2 regions of the Marinobacter sp. NFXS9 genome follow, and region 1 is predicted to be linked to the other one. Evidence: predicted binding sites of a transcription regulator. Region 1 holds the regulator's gene; the other holds the start of a gene.

Region 1 (3,413 bases):
GATCTACACCGGTGACGTGGTGGTCCGCCAGGACGGCACCGAACTGACCGCCGACAAGGTCGTCCTGTATCGGGAACAAGGCGCACTGAATCGCATCGAGGCGCACGGTAAACCGGCCCACTACACCCAGCCCAAGACCGCCGATACGGCCAAGACCGATGCTGAAGCTATGACCATCATCTATGCGGCCGGCGAAAACCGGATCACCTTCATCGAAAAGGCCGTCATTCACCAGGACGGCAACGTCTTCAAGGGTGAGGAAATAAACTACGACACTGCCACCCGCGTGGTCACCGCCAGCGGCAGTCGCGACGGTAACGATCAGGACGGTCGGGTCGAGATGGTCATTCAGCCGCGCCAGAAAACCGGCGGGGAGAGCGGCAACTGATGGCGATCCTGCGCGCAAACAACCTGGCCAAGAGCTACAAGCAGATCAAGGTCGTCAAGGATGTGTCCCTGGAAATCCGCAGCGGCGAGATCGTCGGACTGCTGGGGCCCAATGGCGCCGGCAAGACCACCTGCTTCTACATGATCGTCGGCCTGGTGCCGGCCGATAACGGCCGCGTCACCATCGACGAGCGGGACATCACCCCCCTGCCCATGCATGGCCGGGCCCGCGCTGGCATCGGCTACCTGCCGCAGGAAGCGTCCGTGTTCCGCAAACTCAGTGTTCGCGACAACATCATGGCGATCCTGGAAACGCGTAAGAAACTGACCAAGGCCGAGCGCGAGACGCAGCTGGAAAACCTGCTGGAAGAATTCCACATCACCCATATCCGGGACAGCCTGGGTATGGCGTTATCCGGTGGCGAGCGGCGCCGGGTGGAAATCGCCCGGGCGCTGGCGATGGAACCGGCGTTCATTCTGCTCGACGAACCGTTTGCCGGCGTCGACCCGATCTCGGTGAGCGACATCAAGCAGATCATCCGGCACTTGCGGGATAAGGGGATCGGCGTGCTGATTACCGATCACAACGTGCGAGAGACCCTGGATATCTGCGAGAATGCGTACATCGTGAGTGGGGGTCACATCATTGCCTCCGGTCACGCCGACGACATCCTGGCCAACCAGCAGGTCAAGGAGGTCTACCTCGGCAATGAGTTCCGATTGTGAAAAACGGTCACAAATCCGGCCAAAGTGCGCCCGGGGCTATCGCATAATCGGCCCGAGACGCTAAACTCAAAATCAGGACCGGACGGCGAACAACTCGCCCTGACGGTCAAAACGTTGTCATCTGGACACCCATAGCAGTAAACTTCGGCAAAGAATTTGCTTGTCGCGCCAAATCGTCATTCGACATGTTAACTTTCAAGGCCCTATCGATACCGGGCGTGGCGCGATCCGCGAAAACCAGGCAACAAAAGTACAGCCGACAGGCATAGGGTGACGGGACTAAATCGATGGTAATGAAAGCTTCGCTTCAGCTGAAGCTGGGTCAACAGCTCACCATGACACCCCAGTTGCAACAGGCCATTCGCCTGCTGCAACTGTCCACGCTGGATCTGCAACAGGAAATCCAGCAGGCGCTTGAATCCAACCCCATGCTGGAGACCTCCGAGGAGGAGGACGGTAACGACGCCGCCGAGAACGACGGCGATACCGACGACAGCAGCTCCAAAGAGCAAAACGACTCCGACGCGTCGCAGGAAGACACCAGCTGGGACGAGCCCGCTGACGAACCGGACTGGAACACAGAAACCAACCAGGACATTCCGGACGACCTGCCCGTCGACACGGCCTGGGACGACATCTACCAGTCCGCACCCGCTCCCGCCTCACGCGGGGAAGACGATGACGACACCGATTTTGAATCCCGCAACTCCCCCACCGAAACCCTGCAGGATCATCTCCTCTGGCAGTTAAACCTGACGCCCATGGGCGATCGGGACCGTGCCATTGCCCATGCCCTGCTCGATTCGGTGGACCCGCGAGGCTATCTGGTGACGTCCCTGGACGACATCCACGCCGGCCTGGTCGATGAGGCGGACGAAGATCCGCTGGAAATGGACGAGGTCGAGGCGGTCCTGCGTCGACTGCAACATTTTGATCCGCCAGGCGTCTTCGCCCGTGATTTGCAGGAATGCCTGCTGATCCAGCTCAACCAGCTGCCGCCGGACACCCCCTGGTTGCCGCAGGCCCGACTGGTGGTCAGTCACTACATCAACCTGCTGGGAAACCGGGACTACGCCCAGCTGCTGCGCCGCAGCCGCCTCTCGGAAGAACAGCTCAAATCCGTGCTGGCGCTGATCCAGACCCTGAATCCACGCCCCGGCGACTCACTCGATCGCGCCGAACCGGACTACGTGGTGCCCGATGTGGTGGTGTCCAAGATAAAGGGCCGCTGGCGCGTGGAGCTGAACCCGGAAATCGCACCGCGCATTCGCGTCAATGCCGGCTACGCCGCCCTGATCCGTCGGGCCGATAACAGCGCCGACAACACCTATTTGCGCGATCAGCTACAGGAAGCCAAGTGGTTCATCAAAAGCCTGCAGAGCCGTAACGAAACCCTGCTCAAGGTCGCCACACGCATTGTCGAGCATCAGCAGGGATTCCTCGACCAGGGCGAAGAAGCGATGAAGCCGCTGATCCTGTCAGACATCGCCCAGGCCGTCGGGATGCATGAATCCACCATCTCGCGAGTGACCACTCAGAAGTACATGCACACACCGCGCGGCATCTTCGAGCTCAAGTATTTCTTCTCAAGTCATGTCAGCACGAACGAAGGCGGCGAGTGTTCGTCTACGGCAATTCGTGCCATGATCAAGAAACTGGTTGCCGCCGAAACACCCAAGAAGCCACTCAGCGACAGCAAGATTGCCGCTTTGCTGGGTGACCAGGGGATCCAGGTCGCACGACGTACCGTGGCCAAGTATCGGGAAGCCATGCATATTCCGCCTTCCAACGAGCGCAAGCGGTTGGTGTAATCGCCGGAGGGAACGGAAGAGCAGGATTTTCAAGCGTCCGCCGCACGCGACGGGCTCAACGCCGGAAACGGAGACGTTATCCGGGCATGTCGACAATAGGAGAAGCCTATGCAAATCAATATGTCAGGTCACCATGTCGAATTGACTCCCGCTCTGAAAACCTATGTTTCCGAAAAGTTCGAAAAACTCGAACGCCATTTCGACCACATCAGCAATTGTCAGGTGACCCTGTCCGTGCAGAAGCTCCGCCAGACGGCCGAAGCAACCCTGCACGTTATTGGTGGTGAAATTCATGCAAAGGCTGAAAACGAAGATATGTACGCGGCCATTGACGGACTCCTAGACAAGCTCGATCGCCAGATCCTGAAACACAAGGAAAAGACGGTCGATCGAATGCACGGCGCGACCAGCCGCTAGCGGTTCATAAAGGGAAAGCATTCCATCCATGACGGAAAGTCCACTAACCATCCAATCCATCCTGGTTCCCGA
Region 2 (3,413 bases), on a different contig from region 1:
TGTCGTATCACGCTGCCTGGAGAGATTAGCAGCAAGGAACAGGCCAATCCTGCCGCTCCAGTCAGTTCTTTTGGAAAACAGAAGTTTAGCGTCTGGACGCGGAGACATAAACCACGAACACGCGTTCCGGGCATTCTGAAGAGGGGCTGACGGAAGCGTCGTCGCGATGGGCGGAAGGAGAAAGCCAGCCTGACCGGACGGTCAGGCGTAAAGATCCACTTCACCACGCCAGCTCAGATCAAGCTGACCGCTGGCAAGCGTGCCGGATTCGTCAGCCGACAGTTCGTCACCCTCACCGGCAAGGCTGCCACCGCCATGGCCGCCACTCTCATCGTCCTGCTGCAGTTGCTGCTGGGCACCCTGGTCCGCCGTGTCAGCGGACACTTCAAAGCGATCCAGGTTCAGCCCGTTCTCCTGCAGCATGTCACGCAGACGGTGGCCGTTCAGTTCCAACTGGTCACGGACGGCAGCATGGGTGGCGTGGACCGTCACCTGGGCCTGGTCGTGGTGCACCTGGACCCGGACCTCCAACGGCCCCATGTCCGGCGGGGTCACATGGATTTCCGCAGCGGACATGCGCTGACTGGTGAGCCAGGCCAGCTTGCCAGCGATCTTGTCACCCCACTCGGCGTGCTGAACCGGCAGATCAATGCTGGTGGAATAGCTTTTCAGGGGCGCCATGGTCTCGCGACCTTCCAGCCCCCGCTGCAAGCCGGTGGCGTTATTGGGCACCGAGGTTTGGGCGTTGCTGTCCCCCTGCAAGCGGCTCAGTTGGGCGGAAAAATCCAGGGCCTTGCCATCCGCGGCAACGTTCTTACCCAGCAGCGTGCTGACCGCGTCTGACTTACCGGCACCCAGGCCGTCACTGTTCCCATCCTGAGCGCTGTTGCCTGACGCCCCCTGGGCCAGCGATTTGAGGGAAAGCCCCTGCAGTGGATTCTGTGAAGCGGACGAGAGGGGCGACGGGCCATCGGCGGCGGCCGTCTTGGTCGTTTCCACCTTCACGTTGGTCGGCATGGAGAAGAGCATCGGGGCAGCGGCATCGTCTTTCCGCTTGTCGTCTTTCTGATCCTTGCCGTCCTTGTCATCCTTAGACGCCGTTTTCCCGTTCTTGTCGGCCTGGCCTTCCGCGACCGACTTGTCATCGTCGGCGGTATCGGCCTCTTGACCCTTGGCATCCCTGGCGTCATCGGAGCGTCTCTGCTCTTCGGCCTTATCCGCGCGGGCGGTTTCTTCCTGGCGCTCTTTGGCATCGACCCGCTCAGCCCGTTTTTCCTGCAGGCGCTCGTCTTCGGCACGGCGCTGGGCCCGCTCTTGCTGCGCTTCTTTCTGTTCCAGGCGCGACTGCTCGCGGTTGGAGACTTCCTCAAATGCTTCTCCGGAACGCTCGGTGTCTCCAGCCGACGAGGATCGTTCCAACATTTTATCGGGTGTGGGCGATGCGGGGTTAAGCACCAGTCCGGACATGGCAACCTCTTGCCGCTAGGCATCAATCAAACAGTGTTGCAGGGACTAGAGCAATTAAAGTGCCAGATTTTAGGGAGTGGGCATAAGCCAGCCGAGTGACGCCCGCCCAGGCGTGTTGGGCCGCCGGCACAGGGACCAGATCGACCGTCTCCGGCATCACCGCATCAGGGTGCGTTCCAGCAGCTCGCGGACGGTCGCGAATTCGCTCTGCATATCATCCAGAACATGGCGGGCATCATCGATGCGTTCTTCCTTACCCGCCAGTTCTGCGTCGGCGCACAAGGCGCCCAGACGCGGCGCACCGATGTTGATACAGCTTCCCTTGAAGCTGTGGGCGGATCGGGTGAAGGCGTCGGCGTCACGATCACTGAGTGCCGATCTCAGTGCAGTCAACCGTTCCGACGAGTCGCTCAGGTACGTCCTGATCAGCACGTCGAACTCGCCTTCCATAACCTCCTGAAGTTCCGCAAGCGCGTCATCGTCCAGATGTGGCTTGTCGTTCATGTTTGTCTCCTTGTCATCCGGCCGGGCCTGCGGCTTGACCGGCGGATCACCTTGTCCAGCTTGGATCAGCGGGCATCCCTCAACGACGCCCCGGACGTGTCCCCTCGGGAACGCGCCGCCAACGAAGGTCGGCTACACTGCCTGCTCCGTCATCCCGGTTCAACCCGTGTGTTGTTCCGATTCGTCGGGATCGAACGTCCAGCGATAGACCGCCTCCACTTCATTGCCCGTGCCGTGGTGCGTCAGCGAGCCACACAGCTGTCGCAGCAACGCCAGCCCGCGGCCGGCGTACCCGGCCTCAGGGACGGTCCTTTGTGTCTGCTCAGTATAGTTGAAGCCCACGCCACTATCCCGGCACACCACCCGCAACTCTCCGCCTTTCCGGCCGGTCTTGTGCTCGAGCCGGAACAACACCGCATGGTCCCCCACCGTTCGCAGGCGGCGTTCGCGCTCGGCATAATACTGGCCGAACCCTTCCAGCGAATTCTTCCATACAGACGGCAGCCCCAGCACCCCATGTTCCAGGGCATTGGTATAGAGCTCCGCCAGCACCGTGTACACCTCGCCACCCCGCCGGCGCAGACCGGGCACCTCCATACAGATGTGCAGCAACAGCGGCAGAGGATTGAACTGGGCCAGCGTTTCGCCGGTTACCTCATACTCGCAGGACCAGGTGGCCGGCCCGCTCAGGGCCGACTGGGTGACCCGCAACGGCAGTTCTTCAACGTCTGCAGGCGGCACCACATCGACGGTCAGCACCGTCAGATCATCGCTGTATTCCTCAGCACCGGTGAACCGGGCCACGGCCCGCAACACGGCATCCAGCACCGACTGGTCGTCGGACGTGCCGGCAACGGCGGCCTCCAGCCGGGTCTCACCGAACATCTCGCCCTCGGCGTTCATGGCTTCAGGAACCCCATCGGTGGCAAACAGGACCGTGTCCCCTTCCTCGACCTTGTAGCGGACCACGTCCACGCTGAAGCGTTCCGCCGCGACGACCCCCAAAGGCAGGTGGGCCGAGGCCAGTCGCTCGACGGTCTCTCCCCGACGCAGCAGGAAGCCACAGGGCAGGCCGCCATTCCAGATGCTGAGATTACCCAGATGGAAGTCGAGTTCGATAAAGGCGGCGCAACAGAACATGTCCTTGGGCATGATGCGCCACAGCTTCTGGTTGATCTCGCGCAGGATATCGCCGCTGAGGAAGCCCTTGCTGGTCATGCCGTAGAAAATCTCGGCCACCGGCATGGCCCCGATAGCGGCCGGCAGGCCATGACCGGTGAAATCGCCAATCAGGATATTCATGCCGCCGGACGGACGCGGACAGGCGTACAGGATGTCGCCGTTGAACACCGACATGGGCGAGGCATGGTAGCGGATATTCGGCGCATCCAGGCAGCCGGTGTGGGCGACATTGTCGAAAACCCGTTTGGCAATATTCTGCT

What was found. Region 1 encodes sigma-54, which starts transcription at its own class of promoters, with help from an activator protein. Its sites were predicted from a motif close to ANTGGCATNNANNTTGCTNT; they were not measured.
Region 2: J3364_RS04940 (flagellar hook-length control protein FliK) is a predicted target of sigma-54. The motif match lies at 1,515-1,534, and genes of this name have one in related genera.

What each region holds. Positions count from the first base shown of each region.
Region 1 is NZ_JAGDDW010000003.1:22,650-26,062, forward strand. It holds gene lptA (lipopolysaccharide transport periplasmic protein LptA) at 1-388, shown strand, start outside; gene lptB (LPS export ABC transporter ATP-binding protein) at 388-1,113, shown strand; gene J3364_RS06015 (RNA polymerase factor sigma-54) at 1,401-2,924, shown strand; gene hpf (ribosome hibernation promoting factor) at 3,033-3,341, shown strand; gene ptsN (PTS IIA-like nitrogen regulatory protein PtsN) at 3,370-3,413, shown strand, end outside.
Region 2 is NZ_JAGDDW010000002.1:289,792-293,204, reverse strand. It holds gene J3364_RS04940 (flagellar hook-length control protein FliK) at 202-1,467, opposite strand; gene J3364_RS04935 (Hpt domain-containing protein) at 1,624-1,971, opposite strand; gene J3364_RS04930 (ATP-binding SpoIIE family protein phosphatase) at 2,131-3,413, opposite strand, start outside.